DNA from 3 places in the Saccharopolyspora sp. ASAGF58 genome. Region 3 is predicted to be linked to each of the others. Evidence: riboswitches for the same ligand, from Rfam matches in the RefSeq annotation. Region 3 holds a riboswitch; each other region holds the start of a gene.

Region 1 (10,264 bases), 2.3 Mb from region 3:
ACGAGGCAGCGGACGTGGTCCTGCCCGGTCACGCAGGCTGCATCGCTTGCGGCGTCACCTGACGGCACATGGCGGCGCACTGCGTCATCAGATCCGCCAGCTCGGTCATCTCCTTGGCATCCGTCTGCCTGCACATGTCGGCGGACATCTCGCACATGTCGGCGCACATTCCGCACATCCGTACGCACATCTGCACCATGTCCGCGCCGGCCTTCGTCATGCTCGAACAGCGCATCATCATGTCCGCACACATGCGACACATTTCCGCGCAGGACATCAACATCATGCTCATCTGCATCGATTGTTCACTGCGCATCTCCATGCAGCGGGACAACATCTGCTCGCACTTGTCGTGACATTTGTTGCACATGTCGATGCACTGCTGCATCTCGGTGCTCATCTGACGTGTCATTTCTGAACCCCCGTAGTTTCGGTTCGAATGGGGCAGTCGACGAATGTGGTCCATCAGCTGCCCCAAGAGATCTGCCTACTCCAGACCCATCGAGATCGCATGTCGTCAACACCCACGGGAGCTGCCGATATCCAGCCATCGAGCCCGCGACCCGCGCTTGCCCGCCGGGATGTCCTCGGCCGGGAACGAGTCCCGTACCGGGATCTTCGTACCGTCGAGCACCGCCGTGGTCGACGCGACGTTCGAGACGGCGTCATGTGCCGCCACAGTCACTTCGACCCGTCCGCTCGAGACCGTCGACCCATCGGCGGGACTGATCGAGGAGATCTGCGGCCCGGTGTTGTCCGTGGCGAAGCGGACTTCTTTGCGCCGATCTCCGTTGGCGGCCACGAGGGTGTGGGTCCGCGCACATCCTCAATGTTCGAGGAGCCGGCGCAGGACCGGCCGGGCTGCTTGGACCGGATCCGTGTCGGCGGGCATCCGCAATGCGCCGCTGAGCCACAGGTTGGCGAAGCCGTGCACGATCGACCAGGCCGCGAGGGTGGTGTGCTCCGGGCCGGACGGCGGGACGGTTACGGCCCGCGCACCTGCACGCAGCACGTCACCGGCGCGCGCCTCGGCCTTCTGGACCGCCTCGTCGTCGTCCCGGTAGAGGCCGGGCTGGAACATCACGCCGAAGTGGGCCGGATAGGTCACGGCGAAGGAAACGTAGGCGAGGCCCATGTCGAGCAAGTCAGGTTCGGCCGCTTCGAGGGCGTCGGCGAGCAGCGTGAACCCTTCGACGGCGATGGCGGTCAGCACGCCGCTCTTGTCACCGAAGTGGTGTGCGGGCGCAGCGTGCGAGACGCCGGCACGCCGAGCAAGTTCCCGCAGGCTCCAGCCGTCGAGACCCGAATCTCCGATGGCCTCGACGGCGGCGGCGACGATCGTGCGGCGAAGGTCCCCATGGTGGTATCCGATCTTGCTCACAGCGGGCCTTTCGCTCAGACGTGGACTGCACCCGGAGGCGAACTTGTCGTTGACAAGATACCAGGCACTCGGTAGCTTCGAGCAAAACTTGACAGTGACTAGATCGGAACCGTCATGACACTCCTCGTACTTCTCATCGCACTCCTGGGACTGCGCGGGCTCGGCGCCGTCGGCGTACGCCGGTTCGCCACCTGGCCCGCCGCCGCGGCGCACGCGCTGGCGATCATGCTCGTCATGACCGCCAGCGCGCACTTCGCCCCGGCCGGCGTCACCGTCATGCCGACGCACGACGACCTGGTCCGGATGGTGCCGCCCGCGGTGCCGTTCCCGTCGGGGATGGTCTACCTCACCGGTGTCCTGGAATTACTCGGTGCCCTGGGCCTGATCATCCCCTGGACCCGCCGCGCGACCGGCTACTGCCTAGCGCTGCTGTTCGTCGTGCTGCTGCCAGCGAACATCTACGCCACCAGCGCAGAAGTCATGCTCGCCGGCGAACCTGTGTCCCCGCTGTGGCAGCGCATTCCGGAACAGGTCCTCTACATCGCCGTGGCGTTCTGGGCCACCCGCGGTGCGAGCTCCCTCGCCCTGCGCGGGGCATTCCACGGCATCCCCAACACGGAGTCCCGGCGCTGAAACCCATCGACGTTATCGAGCCGGGCACTCCAACGAACAGCGTCCGGCTCCATCTCGTCGCCCCGGAGCGGAGCCGCACTCCACCAGTCCGGGCAAGCCTGCTCCGGGAATCCGCCCCTTGCCGCCGGAACGATCCACAAGAGACTGTGACTCGCGGAGATCGAGAACCCCAGGCTGCCTCTTCCCAACACAGGCCGAGCCGCGAACCACACCGATTGGCAGCCCCGGCGCGATTTCCCTGAGCAAGGGAGAGGTGCCCTGCCCCTCAAGAATCCACTGTGGAGCACTCAGCTCCGGGGCAGCGGGATGTCCGCGCGCTCGCTGCGCCGCGGTCCGTGCTCGACGTAGTCGGCGGCGAACCGCATGCCCTCCTGGTACGCCTCGACCCGCGCGCGGCCGATCTCGGCCTCGATCTGCTCGGGGTGCAGTTCCTCGGCCAGCGAACGCACCTCCGTCAGCCGGTGGCGGGTCTCCTCATCCATGCCGGTTCCGCCTTTCCTCGTCGGTTCCCCAGATCCTCGCGGCTCCCGCCGAGTTCTGCACGATCAGGCGACCTCCGATGGCGACTGAACACGGAACGCCACTGCCACGGTCACGCGACGTGCGCACTATGGCCACCATCACGGCTCTCTCCCCTCCCCGCCATTTCGCGCAGTAACCGGCGCAGTAACCGGCGCGGTCACCGGTCGTTGACCCGGAAGTGCTGGCCTCACCAGCCTGCTCGTCGGCATCACCACGCAATCGGGCACCCGTGAAGGAACCCCGCCCGGCACGGCGGAGCGGAGCTCCGCGGTGCCGCCGGCGGTGTCAGCCGACGTAGACGTCTTCGACGTAGCGACCGTCGGCCCACGAGTCCTGTTCGGACTCGCGGGCCGTCTTGTCCGGCCGCGGCCGGTCAGCCCGTCGTCGCCGAGTCGACCTTTTCCAGCAGTTCCAGCAGGGTTTGCCGCTGTTCGGCGGTGAGCGGGGAAAACAGCTGCGCCGCCGCGCGGGCGCGGATGTCGGCCAGCCGCTTGCACATCTTCCGGCCTTCCCCGGTCAGTTCCAGCAGGGTGGAGCGGCGATTTCCGGGATCGACCTCGCGCCGCAGCAAGCCCACGTCCTCGAGGGCGTCGACGATCGGCGTCACCGCTCGCGGCACCACGTGCAGCAGTTCCGCCAGCTCCGCCATGCGCGGCGGCGTCTCACACCTGCCGAGCACGGACAGCGCACGCGCCTGCGCCGGGGTCAGCCCGAGATCCCCGGCACCGCGCCGCTGCAGGACGTGCGCGGACTTGGCGAGCCGCAGGAATAGCCCGCCGAGACGTTCTTCTTCACCACCGGCATCCACCCGGCCAGTTTAACAGAGTGACAGTAATAGTGAGCTATGGTAAATATGAAGGCGTCTCCGCATCTGCCATCACTGGAGCCGCCTATGTCAGCGCCCGAGAAAACCACTCCCCCACCCGCGCAGCTCCGCCGCATCGGCGGCCTCTTCCGCCCACACCGGAGCATGCTCCTGGTCGTCGCGCTGCTGGTCGCCGCGTCGTCCCTGGTCTCCGTCGCGTCGCCGTTCCTGCTGCGCGAGGTCCTCGACGTCGCCATCCCGCGGCAACGGCTCGGCCTGCTGACCGCACTTGTGCTCGGCATGATCGGCGTGGCCGTCGCGACCAGCGTGTTCAACGTCGCGCAGACGTACCTGTCCACCAAGGTCGGGCAGAGCGTGATGCACGGCCTGCGTTCCACGGTCTACGCCCGGCTGCAACGCATGTCGCTGGCGTTCTTCACCCGCACCCGAACCGGCGAGATCCAATCCCGCATCGCCAACGACATCGGCGGCATGCAGGCCACCGTCACGTCCACCGCCACCTCGCTGGTCTCCAACCTCACCACCGTGGTGGCCACCGTGATTGCGATGGTCGCGTTGGACTGGCGGCTGACGATCGCGTCGGTGGCCCTACTGCCGGTGTTCGTGTGGGTCAGCCGCCGGATCGGCCGGGAACGCAAGAGGATCACCGCGAAGCGGCAGCGTCAACTCGCATCGATGTCCGCCGGCGTGCAGGAATCCCTTTCCGTCAACGGAATCCTGCTGGGTCGCACAATGGGCCGGGCGCAATCTCTCACCGATGCTTTCGCCGCCGAGTCGGCCGAGCTGGCCCGGCTCGAAGTCAGTTCCAGCATGGCGGGCCGGTGGCGGATGTCGAGCATCCAGATCGTGATGACCGCGCTGCCCGCGCTGATTTACTGGGCGGCCGGCGTCACCAGCACCTTCGGCGTCCCGCTGATCACCTTGGGCACGCTGGTCGCCTTCGTAACCTTGCAGCAGGCCCTGTTCCGGCCGACGCTGTCGCTGCTGTCCACTGGTGTGGACGTGCAGAGCTCGCTGGCGCTGTTCGGCCGCATCTTCGAATACCTCGACCTGCCGATCGACATCGACGAACCGGAACGGCCGGAGCGGCTGTCGCCGATCGAGGGCGAAGTGCGGTTCGCGAACGTGTCGTTCGCCTACTCTCCCGAGAGCACCGACGGAACCCTCACCGGAATCGACGTGACCGTGCCGGCCGGCACCAGCCTCGCCGTGGTCGGCGAAACCGGGTCCGGAAAAACAACGCTCAGCTACCTGGTGCCGCGCCTCTACGACGTCACCGACGGGCAGGTGCGCATCGACGGTGTCGACGTGCGCGAGCTCGGCTTCGACACGCTCGCCGCCGCGGTCGGCGTCGTCTCCCAGGAGCCTTACCTGCTGCACGCCTCGGTGGCCGAGAACCTACGCTTCGCCAAGCCCGACGCCACCGACGAACAACTGGTCGCCGCGGCGAAGGCGGCGAAGATCCACGACCACATCGCCGAGCTGCCGGACGGCTACGACACCTTGGTCGGCGAGCGCGGATACAGGTTCTCCGGCGGGGAGAAGCAGCGGCTCGCGATCGCCCGCACGATCCTGCGCGACCCGCCGATCCTGATCCTCGACGAGGCCACCAGCGCCTTGGACACCCGGACCGAACGCGCGGTGCAGAAAGCTCTCGACGAGCTGTCCTCGGGCCGGACCACGATCACGATCGCGCACCGGTTGTCGACCGTGCGCCACGCGGACCAGATCGTGGTGCTCGACGGCGGCCAGATCGTGGAGCGCGGCACGCACGACGAACTGCTGGCCGCCGACGGCCGCTACGCGGCACTGGTCCGACGCGACGACCAACTCCCATCCGCCGCGTGAACACCTGACCGGAGTCCTGTTCGACGCACGCGCCGCCCGCGGGTCCGCCGTCAGCGCAGCTCGGCGATGGCCCCGACCATGTGTTTCAGCGCCGCCTCGACCTCGGCGTAGCCGCGGGTCTTCAGCCCGCAGTCGGGATTGACCCACAACCGCTCCGCCGGAACGGCCGCGAGCGCGGCCCGCAACAGATCCACGACCTCGGCGGTCTCGGGCACGCGCGGCGAGTGGATGTCGTAAACGCCGGGCCCGACGCCGCGACCGAAGCCGACCGCGTTGAGGTCTGCCAGCACCTCCATCCGCGAGCGGGCGGCCTCGATGCTGGTGACGTCGGCGTCCAGCGCCACGATCGCGTTGATCACATCGCCGAACTCCGAATAGCACAGGGGGTGTGGATCTGGGTGGACTCGGCGACGCCGCAGGTCGCCAGCCGGAACGACGTCACCGCCCAGTCCAGGTAGTCAGCGTGCTGTGCCGAGCGCAGGGGCAGCAGTTCGCGCAAGGCGGGCTCGTCGACCTGGACGACCCGGATGCCGGCGGCTTCCAGGTCGTTCACCTCGTCCCGGATGGCCAGCGCGACTTGCTTCGCGGTGTCCGCCAGCGGCTGGTCGTCGCGGACGAACGACCACGCCAGGATCGTCACCGGGCCGGTGAGCATGCCCTTGACCGGTTTCTCGGTCAACCGCTGGGCGTGACTCGTCCACTCGACAGTGATCGGTTTCGGGCGGGCAACGTCGCCGAAGAGGATCGGCGGCCGCACGCACCGCGATCCGTACGACTGCACCCAGCCGTTGTCGGTGCTGGCGAAGCCGTTCAGGTTCTCGGCGAAATACTGCACCATGTCGTTGCGCTCGGGTTCGCCGTGCACCAGGACGTCGAGCCCGATCTCCTCCTGCAGCCGGATGACGCGCTCGATCTCGTCCCGCATCCGCTGCCGGTAGGTCGCCTGGTCGATGCGGCCGGAGCGCAACGCGGCGCGCGCCTTGCGGACGTCCGTGGTCTGCGGGAACGAACCGATCGTCGTGGTCGGCAATGCGGGCAGGCGCAAGGACTTCTGCTGGGCGGCGCGCCTCGCCTCGTAGTCGCTGCGCTGCGAGTACTCCGGCCGCAGAGCCTGCAGCCGCGCCCGGACGCGGTGGTTGCGGACCCGGTCCGCGCTGGCGCGGTCGGCAATCGCGGCTCGTGCCTCGGCCAGCTCACCAGCCACCGCGTCGCGGCCCTCGCTCAGCGCACGGCCGAGGACGACCACCTCGCGAACCTTCTGCGCGGCGAACGCCAACCAGGACTTCACCTGCGGATCGATGGCGGCTTCCGCCGCGACGTCGTAGGGCACGTGGAGCAACGAGCACGACGTGCTGACCGCTACCTCGTCGGCCGAGCCGAGCAGCGTGGCTGCGGTTGCAAGCGCCTTGTCCAGATCGGTGCGCCAGACGTTGCGCCCGTCGACGAGCCCGGCGACCAGGGTTTTGCCGCTCAGGCCCCGAACCGTCGACACCGAAGCCACTGTGGACTTCCCGGCGACGAGATCGACGGCGAGCGCCTCGACCGGGCTGGACGCCAGCGCGCCCAGAGCCTCGCCGAGATCACCGAAGTAGCCCGCGACCAGCAGGTTCGGGCGCTCCTCCAGTTCACCGAGCCGCTGGTACGCGGCGCGCAGCGCATCGAGCTCGTCCGGCGTGCGGTCCGCAGCGAACGCTGGCTCGTCCAGCTGCACCCACTCCACACCGGCCCGGCGCAGTTCGCCCAGCAGCTCCGCGTAAGCATCGAGCAGCCCGTCGAGCCGATCCAGCGGCCGGAACGACTCGGGGGCCCCGTCGGCGGCTTTGGCCAGCAGCAGGAAGGTGAGCGGGCCGACCAGCACCGGTCGGGTGGTCACGCCCTCCGCCGCGGCCTCCCGGTACTGCTCCACCGGCGTGCGGTCGGCCAGCGAGAACCGCGTGTCCGGACCGATCTCGGGCACCAGGTAGTGGTAGTTGGTGTCGAACCACTTCGTCATCTCCAGCGGCGGCGCGGATTCCACCCCGCGCGCCATCGCGAAGTAGGTGTCCAGCGGACCCAACCCGAGCCCGGCGAAGCGCGGCGGGACCGCGCCGAAGGTGACCGCGGTGTCCAACACCTGGTCGTAGAACGAGAACGTGTTGCCCGGCACCGAATCCAGGCCCGCGTCCCGCAGCGCGCGCCACGCGTCGACGCGCAGTTCCCGCGCGACCGCACGCAGTTCCGCCTCGTCGATGCGGGACGACCAGTAGCGCTCCAACGCGCGCTTGAGTTCCCGGTTGGGGCCGATCCTGGGATAGCCGAGTACGGTAGATCCGATCTTGCTGGTCAACGCCCTCTCCTCGCGAGCTCGACGACGGATGCCCCGAGGTCTGGGAAGGCGCAGGCGAACCGGCAACGCCGCGCGGCGCGAACCGGTCGTCCGCCAGGTCCTCCCGCGAGACCCCGGACCGCGCGCACCACCGGGTGCGCGCACCGGTGGCAGGTCTTCGGACTCGCGGGCACGTCCCGGCCGACGCCGGGGTTCCTACTGGCCGTCGCTTCCCAGGCACGCATGCCCAGTGCTGTGCCCGGTCTCGGACCGGGGACGGCGTTCGTTCCCACTCACCGCTGCGGGGCAGTCCCGGATTCGCACCGGATTCCCTCTTGCCTCGCCCGCCCGCGGCCACGACTCCCGTCGCGATCCGGGTGGACGAACCACCAGCACAACGGAGGCTACCGACTGGGCAGCCGTTGGCAAGGGCCCGGGGCATGCGCGGACCGTGCCGGACGACCACCGCGCATCCGGTGACTTCCGTGGTGAACACGCCCTTCCGGCTCGCCCTCGCGCCGTCGGTGAGAGGCTCGTCACGTGGGGTCGCGACGCCCGAGCCGCGGGCCGGCGCGGCGCGCGACCGGCGGGGCCCCCGGGCGGGTGACGATCGCGGCGTGGGCCGGATCCGCATCTCACGTTCCGACGGGCCGGGCCGTCTACGGGGAGTGAAAGTGAAACCGTTCGAGCAGATCGTTGACGAGTACGGCCCGATGGTGCTGCGAGTGTGCCGGGCCGTGCTCGGACCGGCCGACGCCGAGGACGCCTGGTCCGAGACGTTCCTGGCCGCGCTGCGCGCCTACCCGGAGCTCGCCGAAGACGCGAACGTGGAGGCCTGGCTGGTCACGATCGCCCACCGCAAGGCGGTCGACGTCACCCGGGCGACGGCACGCCGACCGGTGATGGTCGAGCGCGTGCCTGAGCGGCCCAGCACCACGGGCCGCCCGGAGGACTGGGACGGAGACCTGTGGGCGGCGCTGAGCGCGCTGCCCACCAAGCAGCGCATGGCGGTGGCCTACCACTACCTGGCCGACCTGCCCTACGCCGAGATCGCCGCGATCCTCGGCGGCAGCACCGATGCCGCCCGCCGGGCCGCGGCGGACGGCATAAAGACACTGCGCACGACGTACAGACATGCCACGAGCGTGGGAGGGGAAGCGCGATGATGACGATCCACGAAAACGACGACAGGCACCTGTTCGACGCGCTCCCGGCGATCGACTTCGACGCCAGCAAGCGGCTGCACATCGAGCTGGTGAACGCGGCCAAGCGGGAAGGGCTGCTCGACGTCGCCTACCGCACGATGGACACTCCGGTCGGCGAGCTGCTGCTGGCCGGTACCGAACGCGGCCTGGTGCGGGTCGCCTTCGCCCGTCAGGGGCACGACAAAGTCCTGGCGTCGCTGGCCGCGACGATCAGCCCGCGCATCCTGCGGGCACCGGACCGGCTGGACGAGGTCGCCCGGCAGATCGAGCAGTACTTCTCCGGGCGGCGGCGCACCTTCGACCTGCCGCTGGACTGGCGCCTCTCGCGCGGGTTCCGGCTCAACGTGCTGTCGCACCTGCCCGACATCGCCTACGGCCGAACCGCCAGCTACGCCGAGGTCGCCACGGTCGCAGGGAGCCCGAGGGCGGTGCGCGCGGTGGGTAGCGCGTGCGCGACGAACCCGCTGCCGGTCGTGGTGCCGTGCCACCGCGTCGTGCGCTCGGACGGCACTTCGGGCGGATACGTCGGCGGCGTGGAGGCCAAAGCAATCCTGCTGAACCTGGAGGCAGCATGAGCACGCTGGTGGAGCAGCGCTCCCGCGCCCAGTCCCGGGGCACCGCAACGCTGATCCCGCAGGGGCACGGCCTGGCGTTCACCACTCGCGACCGGCCGGTGCGCTCGGCGCGCGGCTGGTCCGCGTCTCCGGTGCGGCATGGGGTCTCGCCGGTGCGTTCCGGACGGCGCCACACGCTGGGGCTGGTCTTCCACGACGCGACCTGATGACCTACACGCTGCTCGGGGCCGACGGGCGACCGTACGTAAGCGCCGCGCCAGGTCGCCTCGGCGGATACCGGCGCGGCAGGATCTACGGGCGGCTCGACTGCCCGTCCGCGCTGCGCGCGATCGCCGACGGAGGCTACATGGCGCACCGGGTGTTCTTCGCGGACGAGGCCACCGCACGTGCGGCCGGCTACCGGCCCTGCGCGGTGTGCCTGCCCGATCGGTACCGGGAGTGGAAGAACGGCCCGCACGATCGGCACCGCCTTCGCCACCGAGGACCTGATCGCCCTCGGCGAGTGGGAACCTTCGACGGGCTGCGCGGCGCAACCCGTGACGGCGGCACCTGAGAAGTGGTCCGCACCATGCTCCTGCACCGCACCGATTCGACCCCTTGAGCACTTTCTGCTGGTATAACCCAAAAGCACCTGCGGCCAGGTACCGGTCGCACACCACGAGAACCCGAGGAGAGCGAGACATTGAGTCCCGCAGCGGCAGACACCACGACCGACGCCGGGGTCGTGATCGGCGAGGACGGGTTGGCGCGTCCGCCGTGGGCGGCCCGCGATCCACTGCTGCGCGAGTACTACGACACCGAATGGGGCATGCCCGTGCGCGGCGAACAGGCCCTCTTCGAGCGGATCAGCCTGGAGGGCTTCCAGGCCGGGCTCTCCTGGGCGACGATCCTGCGCAAACGCCCCTTCTTCCGCGAAGCGTTCGACCACTTCGATCCGGACGCCGTCGCGGCCTACACCGAGGAAGATGT
Region 2 (10,264 bases), 840 kb from region 3:
GGAAGCGGTGTCGCTCAACGGATAAAAGGTACCCCGGGGATAACAGGCTGATCTTGCCCAAGAGTCCATATCGACGGCATGGTTTGGCACCTCGATGTCGGCTCGTCGCATCCTGGGGCTGGAGTTGGTCCCAAGGGTTGGGCTGTTCGCCCATTAAAGCGGCACGCGAGCTGGGTTTAGAACGTCGTGAGACAGTTCGGTCCCTATCCGCCGCGCGCGTAGGAGACTTGCGGAAGGCTGTCCCTAGTACGAGAGGACCGGGACGGACGAACCTCTGGTGTGCCAGTCGTTCTGCCAAGGGCGTGGCTGGTTGGCTATGTTCGGGAGGGATAACCGCTGAAAGCATCTAAGCGGGAAGCCTGTTCCTAGATGAGGTCTCCCACCCGTTGTGGGTTAAGGCCCCCAAGAGATGATTGGGTTGACAGGCCAGATATGGAAGCACGGTAACGTGTGGAGTTGACTGGTGCTGATAGGCCGAGGACTTGCTCACAAAGATTGCTACGCACCCACTATACGGTTCTGGGGCAACAACCAGAACCTTTTGATAATTGAACATGTGTCATTCGTGTTCTGACGCCTGGTTTCCCGTCGTTTACGGCGGGGTGAGGGTTGTCGGTGGCGATGGCGGGGAGGGTCCGCCCGGTCCCATTCCGAACCCGGTAGCTAAGCTCCCCAGCGCTGATGGTACTGCACTCGACAGGGTGTGGGAGAGTAAGACACCGCCGACACACTATTTGAAGGGGCCCCTTCTTCCGGAACGGAAGAAGGGGCCCCTTCTCATTTCTAAGGCGGTTCGGAGCAGCGCTGGTGGTGTGACGCGAACTACAGTCGGAGCGTGGACGATGCCAAGCTCAGCAACGACCAGCGCACGCTGAAGCCTCGCAGCAGCGAGGTCACCGAAGGTATGGAACGGGCCGCGGCGCGCGGCATGCTGCGCGCCGTCGGCATGCAGGACGCCGACTTCGCGAAGCCGCAGATCGGGGTCGCGTCATCCTGGAACGAGATCACCCCGTGCAACCTCTCGCTGCAGCGCCTGGCCCAGGCGGCGAAAGAAGGCGTGCACGCGGCCGGCGGCTATCCGATGGAGTTCGGCACCATCTCGGTCTCCGACGGCATCTCGATGGGGCACGTCGGCATGCACTACTCCCTGGTGTCGCGGGAGATCATCGCCGATTCCGTCGAGACCGTGATGGAGGCCGAACGGCTGGACGGCTCTGTGCTGCTCGCCGGCTGCGACAAGAGCCTGCCGGGCATGTTGATGGCCGCGGCCCGACTCGACCTGGCCTCGGTGTTCGTCTACGCCGGTTCGATCCTGCCTGGGCACGTCGACGACCGCGAGGTCACCATCATCGATGCTTTCGAAGCGGTCGGTGCGTGCGCGCGCGGCCTGATCACGCGCGAGGAGGTCGACCGCATCGAGCGCGCGATCTGTCCTGGTGAGGGCGCTTGCGGCGGGATGTACACCGCTAACACCATGGCCTGCGCGGCCGAAGCGCTCGGCATGTCGGTCCCGGGTTCGGCCAGTCCGCCATCGGTGGATCGGCGTCGCGACGCGAGCGCCCGCGAAGCCGGCCGCGTGGTGGTCGGCCTGCTGGCCCGGCAGCTGACCGCTCGGCAGATCCTCACCAAGGAGGCGTTCGAGAACGCGATCGCCGTGACCATGGCCTTCGGCGGGTCGACCAATGCCGTGCTGCACCTGCTCGCGATCGCGCGGGAAGCCGAGGTCGATCTGCGGCTGGACGACTTCAACCGGATCGGCGACCGGGTGCCACACCTGGCGGACGTCAAGCCGTTCGGCCGGTACGTGATGCCTGCGGTGGACCGGATCGGTGGAGTGCCGGTGGTCATGAAGGCCCTGCTGGACGCGGGCCTGTTGCACGGCGACTGCATGACGGTGACCGGTCGCACCGTTGCGGAGAACCTCGCCGAGCTCGACCCTCCGGAGCTGGACGGCGAGGTGCTGCACCAGCTGTCGAACCCGATCCACCCCACCGGCGGTCTCACCATCCTGCGCGGATCGTTGGCGCCCGACGGCGCGGTGGTCAAGAGCGCGGGCTTCGATTCGACGAGTTTCGAAGGTACGGCAAGGGTTTTCGACGGCGAGCAGGGTGCCATGGACGCCGTGGAGGACGGCTCGCTGAAGCCCGGTGACGTCGTCATCATCCGCTACGAGGGGCCGCGCGGCGGGCCGGGGATGCGGGAGATGCTCGCCGTGACCGGCGCGATCAAGGGCGCCGGCCTCGGCAAGGACGTCCTGCTGGTCACCGATGGCCGATTCTCCGGCGGCACCACCGGGCTGTGCATCGGGCACGTCGCGCCGGAAGCGACCGATGGCGGACCTATCGCGTTGGTGCAGGACGGCGACCCGATCCGCCTCGACCTCACCAACCGCACCCTGGACCTGCTCGTCGACGGCGATGAACTCGTGCGGCGCCGCGAGCACTGGTCCCCACCGGCGCCGCTTCTCCGCAAAGGCGTGCTCGGCAAGTATGCGAAGCTGGTCGGCTCCGCGTCGGAAGGAGCGGTTTGCTCGTGATCAAGACCGCAGGCCCTGCTGGGTTGCGGCGGTGCCTGGGCCTGGAGCTGTTCCGCCTCATCCTTGCTGATCGGAGACATCGTGCCGCACCATGTGTAGGTCAGCGTGTACCGGGTGCTGGCCGGGAATAGCGGGACGAAGGACAGCGTGAACTTCGGGACACCCTTGTTGAGGGTCGTCGCGTCCGTCCCGCGGCAGCCCGGGCAGACGAGCAGCAGGCCGGCCAGCCGTTGGACGGTGCTCCGGAATCCTCAGATGATCACATTTCCCTCCCCTCAGCCGGTGTGATCATCACCCGACGTTAGGCCACGTGCCGGCGGGGCGGGGGCCTGAATGCGGCGGGTTGCTACATCGTCGACGGGTGGGAGTGATCACAATTGAAGCGAACGGCCTGTTCACTCCGCCCCTAATGGCGTGAACAGGCCGTTCGCTTCACCTGGTCGGTCGGGGAGTCAGTCCCACTGGAGGGAGCCGCCGGACTGGTATTCGATGACCCGGGTTTCGAAGAAGTTCTTCTCCTTCTTCAGGTCCATGGCCTCCGACATCCACGGGAAGGGGTTGTCGGCTTCCGGGAAGACCGGTTCCAGGCCGAGCTGGGCGCAGCGCCGGTTGGTGATGAAGTGCATGTACTGGGCGCAGAGGCCGGCGTTGATGCCGAGGATGCCGCGGGGCATCGTGTCGCGACCGTAGGCGATTTCCAGCTCACAGGCTTCGGTGAGCATCTGCCGGATCTCGGCCTGGAATTCCTCGGTCCACAGGTGCGGGTTTTCCAGCTTGATCTGGTTGATGCAGTCGATGCCGAAGTTCAGGTGGATCGATTCGTCACGCAGGATGTACTGGTACTGCTCGGCGATGCCGACCATCTTGTTCCGCCGGCCCAGCGCGAGGATCTGCGCGAACCCGGTGTAGAACCACATGCCTTCGAAGATCACGTAGAAGGCGACGAGGTCGCGGAGGAAGGCCTGGTCGGTTTCGGTGCTGCCGGTGGTGAAGTCCGGGTCTTCCAGGCTGCGCGTGTACTGCAGCGCCCAGGCGTCCTTATCGGCGATCGACGGGATCTCCCGGTACATGTTGAACAGCTCGCCCTCGTCGAGGCCGAGGCTTTCACAGATGTACTGGAAGGTGTGGGTGTGCACGGCCTCCTCGAAGGCCTGCCGCAGCAGGTACTGGCGGCATTCGGGGTTGGTGATGTGCCGGTAGACGGCGAGGACGATGTTGTTGGCCACCAGGGATTCGGCGGTGGCGAAGAAGCCGAGGTTGCGTTTGAGCAGCAGGCGTTCGTCGTCGCTGAGGCCGTCGGTGGACTTCCACAGCGCGATGTCGGCCTGCATCGAGATCTCGGTGGGCATCCAGTGGTTGTTGCAGCCCGCGAGGTACTTCTCCCAGGCCCACCCGTACTTGAGGGGGAGCAGTTGGTTGACGTCGGCACGGGCGTTGATCATCGCCTTGTCTCCGACGTCGACGCGCCCACCGGCGCGGTCGATCTCGCCGAGCCCGGCGGCCGAGGATGGGGACTGCAGGGACGTCATGCTGTGTTGCTCCAAGGGAAATCGCGCAGGTCGAGTCCGCGCGTCGAACAGGACTTGACTGGGACCCGGCCTCGGGGTGCCGCAATTTCAATGGAAATCGGCGATTCGATTTCCATTGAAATTGCGGCGTGACCCGGGTGGGGTGTTACTGGCAGGCTTCGCAGTCGGGGTCTTCGACCGAGCAAGCAGCGCCGGTGGCGGTCGGCGCCGTCGGGACGGCGTTGAGCTTGCCGTCGGTGCCGCGCAGGGTGCTCTTCTCCACGTGGGTCGCGCTCGTGGAGCGCAGGTAGTACGTGGTCTTGAGGCCCTTCCGCCAGGCGAGGCGGTAGAGCTCGTCGAGCGTTCGGCCGCTGGGCCGGGAGACGTAGAGGTTCAGCGACTGCGCCTGGTCGATCCATTTCTGCCGGCGTGCCGCCGCCTCCACCAGCCAGCGCGGCTCGATCTCGAACGCGGTGGCGTAGAGCTCCTTGAACTGCTGTGGGATCCGCTCGATCGGCAGCAGGCTGCCGTCGTGGAACTTGAGGTCGGCGATCATCGCCTCGTCCCACAGCCCGGCCTGCTTCAGGTCGGCGACCAGGTGCGGGTTGACCACGGTGAAGTCGCCGGACATGTTCGCCTTGACGTACAGGTTGCGGTAGACCGGCTCGATGGACTGGTTCACGCCGCAGATGTTGGAGATCGTGGCGGTCGGGGCGATGGCCATCACGTTGGAGTTGCGCATCCCGACGGTGCGCACCCGCTCACGCAGCGCCTCCCAGTCCAGGGTGGACGAGCGGTCCAGGTCGACGTCGCCGCCGCGGGCGTCGGCGAGCAGGTCGAGCGAGTCGATGGGCAGGACTCCCTGGTTCCACAGCGATCCGTCGAAGGACTCGTACCGACCCCGATCGGCCGCGAGCTCGCTGGACGCGGCGATCGCGTGGTAGCTGATCTGCTCCATGCTGCGGTCGGCGAACTCGACGGCGGCCTCCGACGAAACCGGGATGCGCTGCGCGAACAGCGCGTCCGCGAAGCCCATGAGGCCCAGCCCGATCGGCCGGTGCCGCAGGTTGGACCGGCGTGCCTCGGGGATCGTGTAGAAGTTGATGTCGATGACGTTGTCCAGCATTCGCACGGCGGTGCGCGTGGTGCGCTCCAGCTTCGCGGCGTCGATGCCGTCGGCGTCGACGTGCCGGGCCAGGTTGATCGACCCGAGGTTGCACACCGCCACCTCGTCGGTGCTGGTGTTCAGGGTGATCTCGGTGCACAGGTTGGAGGAGTGCACGACCCCGCTGTGCTGCTGCGGCGACCGCAGGTTGCACGGGTCCTTGAAGGTGATCCAGGGGTGGCCGGTCTCGAAGAGCATCGTCAGCATCCGCCGCCACAGCTCCACCGCGCGCACCCGGCGGAACACGCGGATCTCGCCGCGGTCGGCGGCCTGCTCGTAGGCGCGGTAGCGCTCGGCGAACGCCTTGCCGTAGAGGTCGTGCAGGTCAGGCGTCTCATCCGGGGAGAACAGCGTCCACTGCTCATCGGCCTCGACGCGGCGCAGGAACTCGTCGGGCACCCAGTTCGCGGTGTTCATGTCGTGGGTGCGGCGGCGGTCGTCGCCGGTGTTCTTGCGCAGGTCGAGGAACTCCTCGACGTCGATGTGCCAGGTCTCCAGGTATGCGCACACCGCGCCCTTGCGCCGGCCGCCCTGGTTGACCGCCACGGCGGTGTCGTTGGCGATCTTCAGGAATGGCACCACACCCTGGGACTTGCCGTTGGTGCCGTTGATGTGGGCGCCGATGCCACGCACCGGCGTCCAGTCGTTGCCCAGTCCGCCCGCGTACTTCGACAGCCGCGCGTTGTTGCTGATGGAGTGGAAGATCCCGGACAGGTCGTCGTCCACAGTGGTCAGGAAGCAGGAGGACAGCTGCGGCCGGGTGGTGCCGGCGTTGAACAGGGTCGGGGTCGAGCACATGAAGTCGAACGTCGACAGCAGGTGGTAGAACTCGATCGCCCGCGCCTCGCGGTCGTCCTCGCGCAGCGCCAGGCCCATCGCGACCCGCATGAAGAACGCCTGCGGCAGCTCGAAGCGGGCGCCGTCTTCGTGCAGGAAGTAGCGGTCGTAGAGAGTCTGCAGGCCGAGAAAGCCGAAGGTCAGGTCGCGTTCCGGCACCAGGGCGCGGCCCAGCCGGTCGAGGTCGAAGGAGCCCAGTTCCGGGTCGAGCCGCTCCAGCTCGACACCGCGGCGCACGTAGTCGGCGAAGTACGCCGGGTAGTGGTCGCGCATCTGCTCCTGGTCGGCCTCCTGCGGCTCGCCCAGGAAGCTCAGCGCCTCGCGGCGCATCCGGTCCAGCAAGAGGCGGGCCGTGACCTGCGAATAGTTCGGCTCGGTCTCGATGAGCGTGCGTGCCGCCATGACCTGGGCCAGCGAGAGCTCGTCGTCGCTGATACCGGCGTAGCCGGTGCGCCGCACCTCTTCGAGCACGGCATCGGCCGACACGCCGGGCAGTCCGGCGCAGGCGTGGTGGACCACAGTGGACACGCGGGTCCAGTCGTTGAGTGTCGCCGTCACGGGCTCTCTCCCTCGCGAGCTCGGCGGACCACGACGGCGCGCGAGGAGACACGGCGGCAGGAGCCGCTGGTCGTCCACGCGGACCCGCCCTCGAAGTCCCGGACAGCACGCTTCGCAGCGTGCACCGGCGGCAGGTCTTCGGACTCACGGGCGGCCTACTGGTCGTGGCTTCCCAGGCTGCTCGCCCAGTGCTCTACCCGCTGCCGTCAGGCAGCCGGGTCACGACGTTCGTTCCCGTTCACCGCTGCGGGGCAGTCCCGGATTCGCACCGGGTTCCCTCTTGCCTCACCGGACGCCTCCGGTGAACCACCAGCGAGCGACACACTACATGTTGGGTTCGGGGAGTGATCGGATGGGCAGATAACGGAGTGTCGTGGTCCTGGTCGACAGTGCGGGCGAGGTGGTCGAGACTTGGCGGCCGGAGGTCGGCGAAAAGGGGTAGCGGTGGACGAGGCGAAACTCCTGTCGTTGGTTTCGGAGTTGACAGCGGCAGAGAAGGCGCGGTTGCTGACCGGTGCCGACCTCTGGACCCTGCACCCGATGCCGAAGATCGGGCTGCGGTCGTTGGTGCTCTCCGACGGGCCGAACGGGGTGCGCGGCACGGCATGGGACGAGCGCGACACGTCGTTGCTGTTCCCGGTGGCGTCCGCGCTGGCGGCGACCTGGGATCGGGCGGCGGCGCGCACCGCGGGTGAGGTGTTCGGCGACGAGGCGCGCCGCAGGGGTGTGCACGTGGTGCTGGCGCCGACGATCAACGTGCACCGAAGTCCTTTCGGGGGCAGGAATTTCGAGAACTTCTCGGAGGATCCGCTGCTGATCGCCGAGATCGGTGCCGAGGTCGTCGCGGGCATCCAGTCGCGCGGGGTGGCCGCGACTCCGAAGCACTACGTCGCCAACGACAGCGAAACCGAGCGGCTGAGCTACGACGCGGTGGTCGACGAGCAGGCGCTGCGCGAGATCTACCTCAAGCCGTTCGAGCGGATCGTGGCGAAGGCTTCGCCGTGGGCGATGATGGCCGCCTACAACTCGGTGAACGGGCGCACGATGACCGAGAATTCCGCTCTGGTGAACGATGTCCTCAAGGGCGAGTGGGCGTGGGACGGGATGCTCATGTCGGACTGGTTTGCCACCCGCTCGCTGGAGGCGGCGGCGCTCGGCGGCCTCGACCTGGCCATGCCCGGCCCGAAAAGCCCGTGGAGCGACGGGAAACTCGCAGCGGCCGTGGCGCGGCGCAAGGTCCCGGAAGAAGTTCTCGACGACAAGGTCCTGCGGGTGCTGCGGTTGGCCGATCGGGTAGGTGCTTTCGAAGATTCCGAACCCGGCGGCGGGCCTTCGGGGGAGGCCAGGCCGGTCATCCGGCGGCTCGCGACGCAGGGATTCGTGTTGTTGCGCAACGAGATCGTCGATGATGCGCCGCTGCTGCCGATCGGCCCGATGGTCGCCAAGGTCGCGGTGATCGGTGAGAACGCCACCATCCCGGTGGTGCAGGGAGGCGGGTCGTCGCACGTTAGCCCGCCGCACGTGGTGACTCCGCTGGATGGATTGCGCGCGGCGCTGCCCGACGCGGATGTGGTTTACCAGCGCGGTGTGCGGCATCGGCGGTTGCTGGACGTGATCCCGCGCGAGGAGGTTGCTGACCCGGCCGGCGAGGGCACCGGTATCCGGGTCGAATACCTCGGTGACAAGGGAGAAGTCCTCGACAGCGAGCTGCGCGGAACCGAGCGGCTGATGTGGCTCGGCGGCCTGCCGCCCGGGGCGAAGGCGTTGCGGTTGCAGGGGAAGCTCCAACTCGATCTCGGCGAGCACGTGTTCGGGGTGAACGGCACCGGGCGCTTCCGCGTCGAGCTCTCCGGCCGGGAGGTGCTGGCTGCGGACGTGGTGCGCACCAACGGGATCGACGACCCGCTGGGCGGCATGCTGGAACCGCCCGAGCAGCGGTTCAACGTCGTGCTCGTCGAGTCGGACTTGGACGCCGACGGCCGGGCAAACATGACCGTCGAGTTCACCCCGCAGCGCCCCGACGCGCTGGTGGCGGTCGGGATCGGGCACCGAGCGCAGGAGTGGGACGACGCGAGCGAACTCGCCGCCGCGCTGGCGATCGCCCGCGACTCCGACGTCGCGGTCGTCGTGGTTGGCACCAACGACGAGGTCGAGACCGAGGGCCGCGATCGCGTCTCGCTGGACCTGCCGGGCGCCCAGAACGAGCTGGTACGCAAGGTTGCCGCGGTGAACCCGAACACGGTCGTGGTGGTCAACGCCGGGTCGCCGGTGCTGATGCCCTGGGCGTCCGACGTCCGCGCGGTGCTGTGGACGTGGTTCGGCAGCCAGGAGTACGGGGACGCGCTGGCCGACGTGCTGCTGGGCCGGGCAGAACCCGGCGGCAGGTTGCCGACCACCTTCCCGGCCGAACTGGGCGACGTCCCGGTGCCGCTGCCCGGCGTGCAGCCGGTGGACGGCGAACTGCACTACACCGAGGGAACCCTGGTCGGCTACCGCGCTTACCAGGATCGGGGCGTCAATCCGGCGTTCCACTTCGGACACGGGCTCGGGTACACGGCCTGGGAGTACCTGGCGGCCGTCGCCGAAGGCGAGGTCGTGCGGGTGAAGCTTCGCAACACCGGCGACCGAGCGGGACGCGAGGTCGTGCAGGTGTACACGGCGGAGCCGTTGCGGCTGGCGGGGTTCGCCGTCGCCGAGGCCGAGGCGGGAGCCGAGGTGTCGGTGGTGGTGGACGTCGAGCCGGGCGGTGAGTTCGCGGTGGGGCGCAGCGCCGGGGACCTGCGGATTCGCGCAGCGAAGAGCCCGTGAGTCCGGCGGACCCACGGGCTCTTCGCTCGGTCACTGCTGCGGGAAGGCCTTCTGCAGGTCGTCCAGGACCAGGTTGGCCGCGATGGGGCCGAGGCCGAGGAACCAGGTGTCGTCGTGCACCTCGACGGCCTTGCCGTTCTTCACGACGCCGAGCGTCGTCCACTGCACGGAGTTGACCACGTCGGCCAGCTGCTGCTTGGCGCTTTCGCCGTAGGCGGCGTAGAACAGCTGGTCGCCGTCGGCCTGGGAGATCTGCTCGCGGCTGATCTTGGTGAAGGTCTGGTCGGTCTGCTGGTTGTCGGGGCGGCCGAAGCCCGCGTCGGCCAGGATCGTGCCGATGAACGAGTCCTTGCCGTACAGGCGGATGTCGCCGGGGATGAACCGCAGCATGCTGATCTTGCGGGCGGCGGGGTCGCCGGCCTGCTTACCGATGTCGGCGGCGCGTTGCTGGTAGGCGTCGAGGATCTGCTGTGCCTCGGCCTTCTTGCCCAGCGCATCGGCGTCGAGCAGGAAGTTCTGCTTCCAGGTCTTGCCGACCTTCTCGGCGAACACCGTCGGCGCGATCTTGCTCAGCGCGTCGTAGTTCTGGTCGTCGCGCACCTTGCTGGAGAGGATCAGGTCGGGCTTGAGCGCGGCGATCTTCTCCAGGTTCGGCGAGCCGATGGTGCCGACGATCTCGATGTTGCCGGCCTTCTCGGCCAGGTACGGCTGCAGGGCCTTGTTGGCGTCCGGCAGCACGGTGCCGACGGGCTTGATTCCCAGCGCCAGCACCGCGTCGAGCTCCCCGGTGTCGAGCACGACGACGCGCTGCGGGTTGGCGGCGATCTTGGTCTGCCCCTTGGCGTGCGTGAC
Region 3 (10,264 bases):
GCCGTCTTCCAGCAACTCGCCGCCAGCTTTCCCGAAGTGGAAGCCGTCAATGCTATGTACACGCACGGCCTGGTGGCGATCATATCCACCCGCTGCCGATATGGGGGATTTGGCAAGGCGATGGCGCTACGGGCATTGACCACACCACATGGCCTGGCATACTGCAAAGTCCTCGTCGTCGTGGACGCCAGCGTGGACCCGTTCGATCTCACGCAGGTCATGTCGGCGATCTCTACACGCTGCGATCCCGCACGCGACGTGACACTGTTGCCGGGAATGCCCGGTTTTATCCTGGATCCGTCGTCGGAAAATCCGGGCATTACCACGAAAATTATTCTGGACGCGACCATACCTACGGCACCAGATAACCGGGGAAGGTTCGGTCAACAACTCACGGATCCGCCAACAACGGACATCTGGGAAGCCAGGTTGCACCGCATGATGCGGGGAGATTCTCGTGTCAACACCTGACTGCTGCCCAAGGTGTCGTTCGCTGGATCCAGACGTGCTGTCTGTTTCACCGGTTGCCAATTGCTGGATCGTCTACAAATGCGGAGTATGCCACTACTCCTGGCGCTCAACCGAACCAGCACAGGTCACCACAGCCGCCATGTATCCCGAAGCGTTCCGCATCAATCCGCGAGACATCTCCGATTTCGCGGTAATGCCACCCATCCCCGATCTCCGTCTGTCTTGAGAACAGGAGTTCTGATGCGCGCTATTGTGCTTCGTTCCCCCACGGCAGCGCCTGGAAGCGAACCCCGAATGGCCCGTGTCAGCGTGGAAGATGTCCCGGTTCAGGTTCCGGGCCCCACGGATGTTCTCGTGCGCGTTGAAATGTGCGGCATCTGCGGCACGGACATCGACGCATGTCGGTTCCATCCCGACAACACACCGGCGTTCGGCGGCCCCATCTCGGTTCCCGTCATTCTGGGTCACGAGGCCTCCGGCTTGGTTGTCGACGTCGGTGAGCTCGTCACCCGGGTCCGGCCAGGCGATCCCGTCGCACTCGAAAGCGTTCTTGCCTGCAGTACGTGCGACACCTGTTTGGCAGGACGCCGGAACCAGTGCGAGAACGTGACGTTGAGCGGCCTGACCGCACCGGGTGCACTGGCCGAGTTCATTACCGTCCCGCAGACGGCGTGCCATCGGCTCAACCTGTTGACCGACTCAGGATGGGATCTCGACGACGTCTTTTTGGCGGGGTGCCTGCTCGAACCGCTCGGTTGTGTCTTCAACGCACTGTTCGTGGAAAATCGTGCCGTGCGTCCTGGCGAGAACGTGCTGGTGCACGGCCTCGGGCCACTCGGTCTGTTCGCCGGGTTACTGTGCCGCATTGCCGGCGCGACACGCATTGTTGGCGTCGACCCGCTCGCCGAGCGGAGGCACGCGGCGACGGAACTTGGTTTCGACGCCTGCCTGTCGCCCTCGGAGACGCACAACAGTGACAACGCCGTCACACTGCTGGACGCCGACGTACATGTGGAGACTTCCGGCAACCCGACCGCCACCCTGCCCGTCATCGAGCGTCACCTCAGACCGGGAAGCCGCTGCGTCCTGATCTCCCGCACGCACCTCCCGGTCAGCATCGACCCCAATCCCTGGGTTTCCTCCGCGGCGAGATTGGTCGGGGCACGAGGGCATTCCGGCGGCATCTTTCCTTACCTCATTCGCCTGTTCGCCGCAGGCCGCCTCAATCCGCGTGACCTGATTGCCACCTTCCTGGACTTGGAGGACGTCCCAAATATTCTCGGCCAAGACACCTCGACCAATCCCCGCAAAACCGTCATCCGTGTCGGCACGACTTCGCCGTCTACATTGACAGCGGAAGTGCGCTCGCAGGAGGAGCCGAGTGTGTCACCAGGACACTTGCCACACCAGCGGGCGAGGAAGGTCGTACCCTCACAGCCCGGGATACCCCGAGACAGCACCAGCCGGTGATGGAAGCCCTACGATGTCAACTCCCGGCCCGCCACCTCCAACTGGACGATCCGGGTGCTGGTCTCCTTCTGTTCCAGGCCGAGATCGGCCAGCACCTGCCGCAGCGGGCTGCTGTCGAGACTTCGCACATTACGACCGCGTCATCGCAGCACCGAAGCGCCCCGTGCTCTCACACATCCCACACCTGGTTACGAACCGCCCAGTGCACCCCGCAGGTTGGTGTCCGACGCTGGCGACCCGGCCCGTATCCAGGAACCTGATCAAGCACCAATCACTACTGAACACACAAGAGGATTTCCCTGATGACCACGCCTAAGAGCCTGCAGGTCACGTCCGAGCTATATCAATACATTCTCGACCACAGCGCCCCGGCCGATCCGGTGCTCGACGATCTCGCAACCGACACCCTCTCCGTCGTGCCCGACACAGCGCACATGATGGTCCCTCGTGACGAAGCTGCCTTCCTCACGTTTCTCGTCCGGCTCACCGGCGCACGCACCGTGGTGGAAGTTGGCACATTCACGGGCTCCTCCACCATCGCCCTAGCCCGTGGACTGCCGGAACAGGGACGGTTGATCACGTGCGACATCAGCACCGAGTGCGTCGACCTGGCGCGGCAATATTTCCGCCGCGCCGGGCTCTCCGAGCGGATCGAAGCCCGCGTCGGCCCAGCCCTGGAAACGTTGCGGACACTGCCGACAGAACCGCATATCGACCTGGTCTTCATCGACGCTGACAAGCCCAGCTACATCGACTACTGGAACGAGCTCGTTCCCCGCGTACGCCCCGGCGGACTCCTGATCGTCGACAACACCCTGTTCTCCGGGGCAGTTATCGAACCCACGTCAGGCACCAAGGCCCATGCAATAGACGCCTTCAACCGGTACGCGGCGGCCGACTCGCGCGTCGAGATCGTCATGCTGCACCTAGCCGACGGTATCTCCCTCGCTCGCCGTCTTTGACCCAGATGCCACTGGCGGTGCCGTCTGCCGACCGGCGGCCAGCAGGGCCGCCGCCACGCCGGCGGCGATCACCCAGTCCCTGACGCCGATCCGTCCGCCGCTCATGCGTGAACCCTAGCCAGCTGTTCGCGCGGGCGACTCCCGCGCACAGATGATCGGGCGCCTACCGCACCCGCGGTAGTTTCGCGGTTCCTGCGGCATCCGCAGCAGCCGGCTACGGCACCGGCGGCAGCACGAAATTGCCTGCGTCCGCACAACGACCGGCGGTGGGTCCAGCGGACATGATCAGCGATGTCCAGTCGTGGGAGAAGGAGCACCTCATGTCCGTCCGTCGCATGTTTGCCACCGCCGCAGTCGCACTGCTCGGAGGTTTCGCGCTTGCCACACCGGCGGCCGCGCATGCCTTAGCCCAGCCGTCCGCGCCCCTTGTTTACGGCTGGACCCCCGACCGAGTCTGGGCCACTTCGGCGGCGCTACTGGCGGGGGTTGGCGTGGTCATCGGCGGGCTGGCTCGGGCTCGGTCCGCGGGTCGTATCGGCAACGGCACCGGGAAAAGGGGGGCCATCGTGGCCCTGGTGGCGGGGCTGATCGCCGTGGTCAACGGCGGGCTGGTGGCGGTCACCGCCGACGGCGGCCCCGGCACCGGCAATGGAATCGTCGGGGGCTACCTGGCCCTGGTGCTGGGGCTGGTCGCCATGGTCCTTGGCGGGCTGGCTCGGGCCAGCTCCCGCCGCACCGCTGACCGGTCAAATCCGAGTGTTCAGGCCTGATCGTCGTACCGGTGAGCCAACGGGCGTGCATCGCAACGATGCGATCCAGGCCGCAGCGGGAGTGTGACCGTGGTGCGGAAATCGGGCCCGCACCACGGTCGGTTGTAACCGCGGTCGGTCGTCACCGCGGTCGGTCGTCATCGCGGTAGGTCGTCGCCCTTGTAGGTGACTGCCTTGAAGGCCACCTTCAGTGGGGACCAGCCGTTCTCGGTGGTGTAGGGGCCGCCGTCCGCCCCGTGGTGCCAGTAGCGGAGGCAGTAACCGCCCGCACCGGTCAGCTGCCGGAGGTTGGCGTGGCTGACGTTCGGGTCCGAGCATTCGTCGACGCCGTTGTCGTTCAGATCCTCGTCGTAACCGTACTTCTGGTGCGCGAAGTAGCCCTTGTCGATGCCGGAGTAGTACGACACGGTTTCGTCTTCCAGCGAGCTGACGAGGCTCCAGTCGATCCCGGCGGCCCACGGATCGTCCAAGCCGCGGTCGTTGCGGCCGGGCGCGGACTCGTGCAGCTTGTCGATGAAACCCGACCCGCCTTCGCCCGCCGGGGTCATTTGGTTCCACTGCCGGGTGCACTTGTCGTCGGGATCCGCATCGGGATTGCGGCACCCGTTGATCAGCCCCTGGTGCGGGGTGCCGAGCGTGACTATGTCCTCCACCGCCACTCTGGGTGGGAAGCCGCTCCAGCCCTCGCGGGTGCCGAGCACCGCGACGCGGGTGATCAGGCCGCCCATCGAGTGCGCGACGATGTCGACCTCCTCACCCTTGCTGGTGTACTCCGCGTAGATGTAGTTGGCGAAGTCCTTGGCGATTTCCTGGATGGGCCGCTCGCGGTCGGCCTGACCGTCGCCGATCACGTCATCGCAGAATGCCCGGTCGCCCTCGTAGTAGCCGATCGTCCGCATCGAGGAACGATCCCGGCCGCCCGCTTCCTGGTAGTATTCGAGGGCTTTGTCCCAGGTCGACCCGTTGCAGTTGGTGGGGGGATCCGGGTTGTAGCCGTGCACCAGCAGCATCGTCTTCTGTTCCGCGGCCGGCCCGATCTCACGACCGTCCAGTCCGGACGCCTGCACCGTCGCCGGTGCGCTGAGGGCGAGCCCCGCGGCGGCGATCGTGGCGACCGCCCCGCGCCATCGTCGGTTGATCATCAAGCACACTCCCGTCGGTCGGGTTTCGACGCGGGGCCCCTGGCAGCACCCCGCGTCCGGCCGACATCGCGAGCCGCTCGCACCGCACAGCCCCAGAGGGCTGGTCGCCCTCGGCATCGACACCCCCGGCCAGCGGACGCCTGATGTCGGTCCCGCCGACACTAGGCAAACCGACTCGACATTCGTGGGAGAACGCGACGGGTTAGCTCCCCTGGAGCAGCCGGTTGGCCCGCTCGGCGGACATGACGCTGGAGCAGCAACCCGCACCCTGCTGCGGCTGGCAATGCACGCCGCGGAGACCGGCTTGGCCACCATCGCCGAGCGCGGCGGCGCGATCTGGTCGACCGGATGCAGGACCTTCCCCCTCCAGAACCCTTTCCCGGATAAACCCCGAATCATTCGACCGTTCCGAATTCCGCAGCGGGGACAATCATGCCCACCTGCAGCAAGAAGGTCCACAAGGGACTGCCCGGGGTCGTCGCCGGGATTACATCTCCATGGTCAACCCGGACAGCAACTGGCTGACCTACCGCGGCCACCCGGTCGAGGACCTGGCCACCCGATGCTCGTTCGAGGAGGTCGCCCAGCTGCTCTGGCACGGAATTGCCCACCGTCGCGGAACTCGCCGGGGCAGAACGCGTTCGCGGGCGGCGCCACCATGTGGATGGAGGTATATCCGATCGCCCGGGAAACACGCCCGACGCTCGGCACCACGGCAGCCGCACGCGGCGCGACCGTGCGAGATCTCTCACATCGGTCGCGCAACGTCGGGCGGTTAGGGTGTGAGCGAATCAGTCGTACCCGGTGTACGGGTCAGGGAATCCGGTCGGAATCCGGAGCTGACGCGCAGCGGTAGGGGTGATGGACGGGGCGGCCCACGAGCGGGCCGGACCACTGGGCACCCGCCTGGGAAGGTTCTCCGTCCAGCAGAACCCGAGCCCGAAGACCTGCTGGTTCCCGGTCGGCGCAGGTCCAGCGCGCCAACCGGTCGGCGAATTGGCGGCTCCGCGTACGAGCCCGAGCTAAGGATGCGGACGATGCTGTTCCCCGCGCGGTTTCGCGCGTCTCGGCCAGGGCACCAGACCCTGTTCGCAGGCGTGCTGGCCATTGCCCTCTGCGGCTGTTCGGCGCCCCCGGCCGACGAGCGCGCCGGTGGCGAACCCGTCTCGATGCGCAACTGCGGTCAGGACGTCGTCGTCGAAGCGCCGCCGCAACGAGCTGTCAGCCTCAACCAGAGCACGACCGAGATCATGCTCTCCCTGGGGTTGCAGGACCGGATGGTCGGCACCGCGACCTGGACCGACCCAGTCGCACCGCACCTCGCCGCCGCGAACGAGCAGGTGCCCCGGCTGGCGGAGAACGCCCCGTCGTTCGAGAGCGTGCTCGCGACTGAGCCGGACATCGTCCTCGGCGCCTACCAAGCGGTCTTCACCGACTCGATGGTCGCCTCCCGCGAACGCTTCGAAGAGCTGGGCGTACCAACCTACCTCTCGCCCAGCAACTGCCTCCCGGAGGAAGCGCCGCTGGGCGAGCCGACCGAACTGGCGGACATCTACCGCGAGGTCCAAGAGATCGCCACGATCTTCGGGGTGCAGGACCGCGGTGCGGCGCTGGTCGCCGACATGTGCGCACGGGTCGCTGCTGCGCAGGCGCGTGTCGCGGATCTGCCCTCCCGGCAAGAGCAATCGGTGCTGTTCTGGTTCGCGCGAACCGAAGCGCCTTACGTGGCAGGTAGAACCGGATCCCCGGGGATCATGACGCGCGCGCTGGGAGTGCGCAACGCCTACGACGACGTCGCGTCGATGTGGCCGCAGGTCGGTTGGGAGGACGTACTCAGCCGCAACCCGACGCTGCTCGTGCTGGGCGACCTCACCCGGGATCAGGAAGGCGACGGCCTCCAGTCCAAGATCAACTTTCTGCGCACCGATCCCGCAGTGTCCCAATTGGACGTCGTGCGCGGCGAGAACTGGATCCCCATGTCCGGCACCGCGTTGAACACCAGCATGCGAACCGTGGACGGGATCGAGGCGCTCGCCGACAAGCTCGTCGCCGTGGAGCGGTAGTGGTGCGTCAGGTCCGCGCCGCCTGGCTGGTCGGCGGCGCCCTGCCGGTGCTCGTGGTGTCGATCGCCTTCGTGATCACCATCGGGCCTGCCGACATCTCGGTCGCAGAGGTCGCCGAAGTGGTCCGCGCCAAGCTGGGACTGGGCACCACCGGCGTTTCCCGGATCACGCAGGGAATCGTGTGGGAGTTGCGCCTGCCGCGGGCGCTGCTGGCCGCGATCTGTGGCGCGGGGCTGGGCGTGTGCGGGGCGGTCCTGCAGTCGATGTTGCGGAATCCGCTGGCGGATCCCTTCCTGCTGGGGATTTCGGCGGGAGCGTCCACCGGCGCGGTGGCGATCGCGGTGCTCGGGGTCGGTGCCGGGACGATCGGGCTGGCTGCCGGGGCGTTCGGCGGTGCCATGGTCGCGTTCGCGCTCGTGATGGGGCTGTCGGCGTTGGCAGGCGGCGGGACCAGCCGGGTGATCCTCGCCGGTGTCGCCGGCAGCCAGCTGTTCTCGGCGCTGACCTCCTACATCGTGATGACCTCCGCCGACGCCCAGCAGACCCAGGGCGTGCTGTTCTGGCTCCTCGGTTCGCTCGCCGGAGCGCGGTGGGACGACGTCGCGCTGGCCGGCATCGTTTGCGCGGTGGGGCTGTTGCTCTGCCAGTCGCAGGCCGGCTCGCTCGACGCGTTCGCCTTCGGTCGCGATTCCGCCGCTTCGCTGGGCATCTCGGTGGCGCGAGTTCGCGGGCTGCTGCTGGTGGGAACCGCGCTGCTGACCGCGACGCTGGTGGCCACCTCGGGTGCTATCGGTTTCGTCGGGCTCGTGCTCCCGCAAGCCGCCCGGTTCCTGGTAGGTACCCGACACCGCGCCCTGCTGCCGACCACCGCAGTGCTCGGCGCGGTCCTGCTGGTCTGGGTCGATGCACTGGCCGGAACCGTGGCCGCGCCGCAGGAAGTGCCCGTCGGTGTCGTCACGGCGCTGGTCGGAGTGCCCGCCTTCGCGTTCCTGTTGATCCGGAGGAGAGGCATGCCATGAGCCTGCGCGCCCTGGACGTGTCGTGGTCACGCGGTGGCGCGGCAATCGTGAACGGGATACGCGTTGAGGTCGAACCCGGCTCGACCCTCGGATTGCTGGGCCCCAACGGATCTGGGAAGTCCTCGCTGCTGCGGTTGCTCGCCGGTCTGCGCCAACCGTCCTCGGGGAGGGTCCTCGTCGACGACGTGGACATCACGGGCATCGGCCGCCGCGCCCTCGCCCGCCGGATCGCCCTGGTCGACCAGGAATCCACCACCGAGCTCGACATCACCGTCACCGAAGTGGTTTCCCTCGGTCGCACGCCGCACCGCAGTTCGTGGGGCACCGCACGGGACACCGACGCGGAGGCAGTGCGTCGGGCACTCATGCACGCTGACCTCGAAGCGCTGGCCGACCGGCGTTGGCACACCCTTTCCGGCGGCGAACGCCAACGCGTCCAGATCGCCCGCGCGCTCGCGCAGCAGCCAACGGAACTGCTGTTGGACGAGCCGACCAACCACCTCGACATCGCCCACCAGTTCGCGCTCCTGGAATTGGTCCGCCGACTGCCGGTGACAGCGGTAGTGGCGCTGCACGACCTGAACCTGGCCGCAACCTTCTGCGACGGGCTGGTCGTCCTCCAGCGCGGTGCGGTCGTAGCGGCGGGCAGCCCCGCCGAAGTCCTCACCGAGGACCTGGTCCGAACGGTCTACGGCGTGGAATGCGCCATCACCAAGCCGAATCCGGAAGGCCCACCGCACATCCGATTCACCGGCACGGCCACACACGCGTGATCCCGCGGGCCCCGGAAGCCGTCGCCACGGGCGAGAGCGACAGCTATCGCCGAACTTTGCGGTGCACGCAGGCCGCACGTCCTGCAGGGCCGCGATGATGACCGCAATGTGTGCTGGACCGGGTCGCTACGACCGGTGGCCTGCTAGGGAAGCCATTTCTGTCGCCATTTCAGGCGCCGTGATTCATCAGCCATGCGGCTTCTCGCGTGTGGCACCGTGGCCGCGCCAAGCGGTAGCTTCCATCGCTGCCAGTTCTGCGTCCGATCCTGTACCGCGCCCCGTATTCCCGCTGACTCGGCAATCGAGGTTCCCGGCCAGCCGGTGCTGCCGACCGGGAGCACCGCATGCCCGACGAACCTGCGGCCGATGCCAGGTCGGTGTCGGCGTTGGAGCGCCGCCGCCTGGAATCGGTGGCGCACCAGCAGCGGGCGGAGTCACTCATACCGAACCGGACCCGGCCAGCTGAGGCGTTGGGCTCACCCCAGGTGCTACGGGCGGGTGAAGGCCTTGCGGATGGGGCCGCCGCGAACGTGCTGTTGAGCACCTGCTGCTGTTGGCTTGCTGGTTCGCCTGCGCTGGTCGTGGGCCCGGATGGCTTTGCGCAGCACCCGCCACAGGTCTGAGACTTCTTGGCTGGCTTCGAGGTCGGCGCCGCTGGCCACGTACTGCGCCATGGCCAATGTGGTGCCGCTGAACTCGTGTCCGCCGACGCCGCCGTAGTGCTTCAGGGCGGCCAGCGCTGCCATCGTCCGCGAGTCCCGCAGCCGGGCCCGGGTCACCTGCGCCGCTTCGGGCCCGATGGCCTCGGGCTCCATCTCCACCAGCGACCGCAGCCACTGGATCAACCCGGCGTCGGTGGCGGTCAGGAACTCGACACCCTCGATCAACCGCTCGTGCAAAATGGCCTTTTGGGTTGCGCGCACGGGGCCGTCCTCGCCGCGGAGCCGTGGTGCCGCCGGCCCGATCTCGTACAGCGCGTCCAAGGACTGCTCGGCTTTGGACTCGGCCCGGATCTCGTTCAACCGTTCCAGCGCTCGATGAGCGCGCCGTCGCGCGTCGGTGGCACGGGCCTGCTGCAGGGCTTCCAGCTGTACCTGTGATGCCGACTTGCGTTTTTCCCGCACGTCGTAGGCACCGAGCGCGGCTTGCCGTGCGTCCCATTCCTCATAGGACAGAACCGGGATGGGTGGGCGTTTCGGCAGGTGGTTGCTGGTGTAGGTCCAGGTCGCCAGCCGGGCCTGCAGTGCCTCGCCGAGAGCTTTCCGGGGATCCGGCTCGAATGGGGCCGCCCGGTGCGTTCTGCCCGAGACTTTCAGCGCGTGCAGCAGACAGTTCACGCTCCAGCCGGCCCGGAAGAACGGTGCGGTCAGCTCCCGCAGCTCGGTGTCGCTGATCTGCTCGTCGAGCCACCGCATCGCCGCGCGGAGCCGTTTGACCGCTGCGGCCACCTGGTCCCAGGTCTCCGGCGGGACCGTTCGCGGCCACTGGTGGTGTACCCGGGACCGGGTTTCGTCCCGCTGCTGTTCGCTCGAGGTCGTCGCTACCGCGCCGGTGCCTTCGCCGGCCTCCACCGGCGGCGCCACCGGTATGCCCT

The links. A riboswitch is a leader RNA that binds a small molecule or an ion and turns the genes downstream of it on or off. The one in region 3 is predicted to bind cobalamin.
Region 1: it holds a riboswitch for cobalamin, as region 3 does, so the genes downstream of both, metE (5-methyltetrahydropteroyltriglutamate--homocysteine S-methyltransferase) here and FDZ84_RS22125 (ABC transporter substrate-binding protein) in region 3, are expected to answer to the same signal.
Region 2: it holds a riboswitch for cobalamin, as region 3 does, so the genes downstream of both, FDZ84_RS18020 (ribonucleoside-diphosphate reductase subunit alpha) here and FDZ84_RS22125 (ABC transporter substrate-binding protein) in region 3, are expected to answer to the same signal.

The regions. Positions count from the first base shown of each region.
Region 1 covers NZ_CP040605.1:6,874,637-6,884,900, forward strand. Annotated here, with positions in the region: gene FDZ84_RS32325 (hypothetical protein) at 29-400, opposite strand; gene FDZ84_RS32330 (Ig-like domain-containing protein) at 518-802, opposite strand; gene FDZ84_RS32335 (TetR/AcrR family transcriptional regulator) at 827-1,381, opposite strand; gene FDZ84_RS41210 (hypothetical protein) at 1,840-1,902, opposite strand; gene FDZ84_RS32345 (hypothetical protein) at 2,302-2,496, opposite strand; gene FDZ84_RS32350 (MarR family winged helix-turn-helix transcriptional regulator) at 2,910-3,344, opposite strand; gene FDZ84_RS32355 (ABC transporter ATP-binding protein) at 3,429-5,210, shown strand; partial or broken gene metE (5-methyltetrahydropteroyltriglutamate--homocysteine S-methyltransferase) at 5,261-7,536, opposite strand; cobalamin riboswitch at 7,688-7,852, opposite strand; gene FDZ84_RS32365 (RNA polymerase sigma factor) at 8,184-8,681, shown strand; gene FDZ84_RS32370 (methylated-DNA--[protein]-cysteine S-methyltransferase) at 8,678-9,295, shown strand; partial or broken gene FDZ84_RS32375 (2OG-Fe(II) oxygenase) at 9,286-9,501, shown strand; gene FDZ84_RS32380 (Ada metal-binding domain-containing protein) at 9,501-9,848, shown strand; gene FDZ84_RS32385 (DNA-3-methyladenine glycosylase I) at 9,978-10,264, shown strand, end outside.
Region 2 covers NZ_CP040605.1:3,762,488-3,772,751, forward strand. Annotated here, with positions in the region: rRNA gene FDZ84_RS18000 (23S ribosomal RNA) at 1-490, shown strand, start outside; rRNA gene rrf (5S ribosomal RNA) at 612-728, shown strand; gene ilvD (dihydroxy-acid dehydratase) at 836-2,536, shown strand; gene FDZ84_RS18015 (ribonucleotide-diphosphate reductase subunit beta) at 2,989-4,065, opposite strand; gene FDZ84_RS18020 (ribonucleoside-diphosphate reductase subunit alpha) at 4,211-6,604, opposite strand; cobalamin riboswitch at 6,716-6,930, opposite strand; gene FDZ84_RS18025 (glycoside hydrolase family 3 protein) at 7,049-9,412, shown strand; gene FDZ84_RS18030 (ABC transporter substrate-binding protein) at 9,443-10,264, opposite strand, start outside.
Region 3 covers NZ_CP040605.1:4,606,504-4,616,767, forward strand. Annotated here, with positions in the region: gene FDZ84_RS22095 (non-oxidative hydroxyarylic acid decarboxylases subunit C) at 1-471, shown strand, start outside; gene FDZ84_RS40825 (non-oxidative hydroxyarylic acid decarboxylases subunit D) at 458-697, shown strand; gene FDZ84_RS22100 (alcohol dehydrogenase catalytic domain-containing protein) at 766-1,941, shown strand; gene FDZ84_RS22105 (O-methyltransferase) at 2,244-2,903, shown strand; gene FDZ84_RS22110 (DUF6223 family protein) at 3,224-3,673, shown strand; gene FDZ84_RS22115 (triacylglycerol lipase) at 3,811-4,815, opposite strand; gene FDZ84_RS22120 (citrate/2-methylcitrate synthase) at 5,313-5,594, shown strand; cobalamin riboswitch at 5,591-5,785, shown strand; gene FDZ84_RS22125 (ABC transporter substrate-binding protein) at 5,853-6,878, shown strand; gene FDZ84_RS22130 (iron ABC transporter permease) at 6,881-7,897, shown strand; gene FDZ84_RS22135 (ABC transporter ATP-binding protein) at 7,894-8,670, shown strand; gene FDZ84_RS22140 (hypothetical protein) at 9,159-10,264, opposite strand, start outside.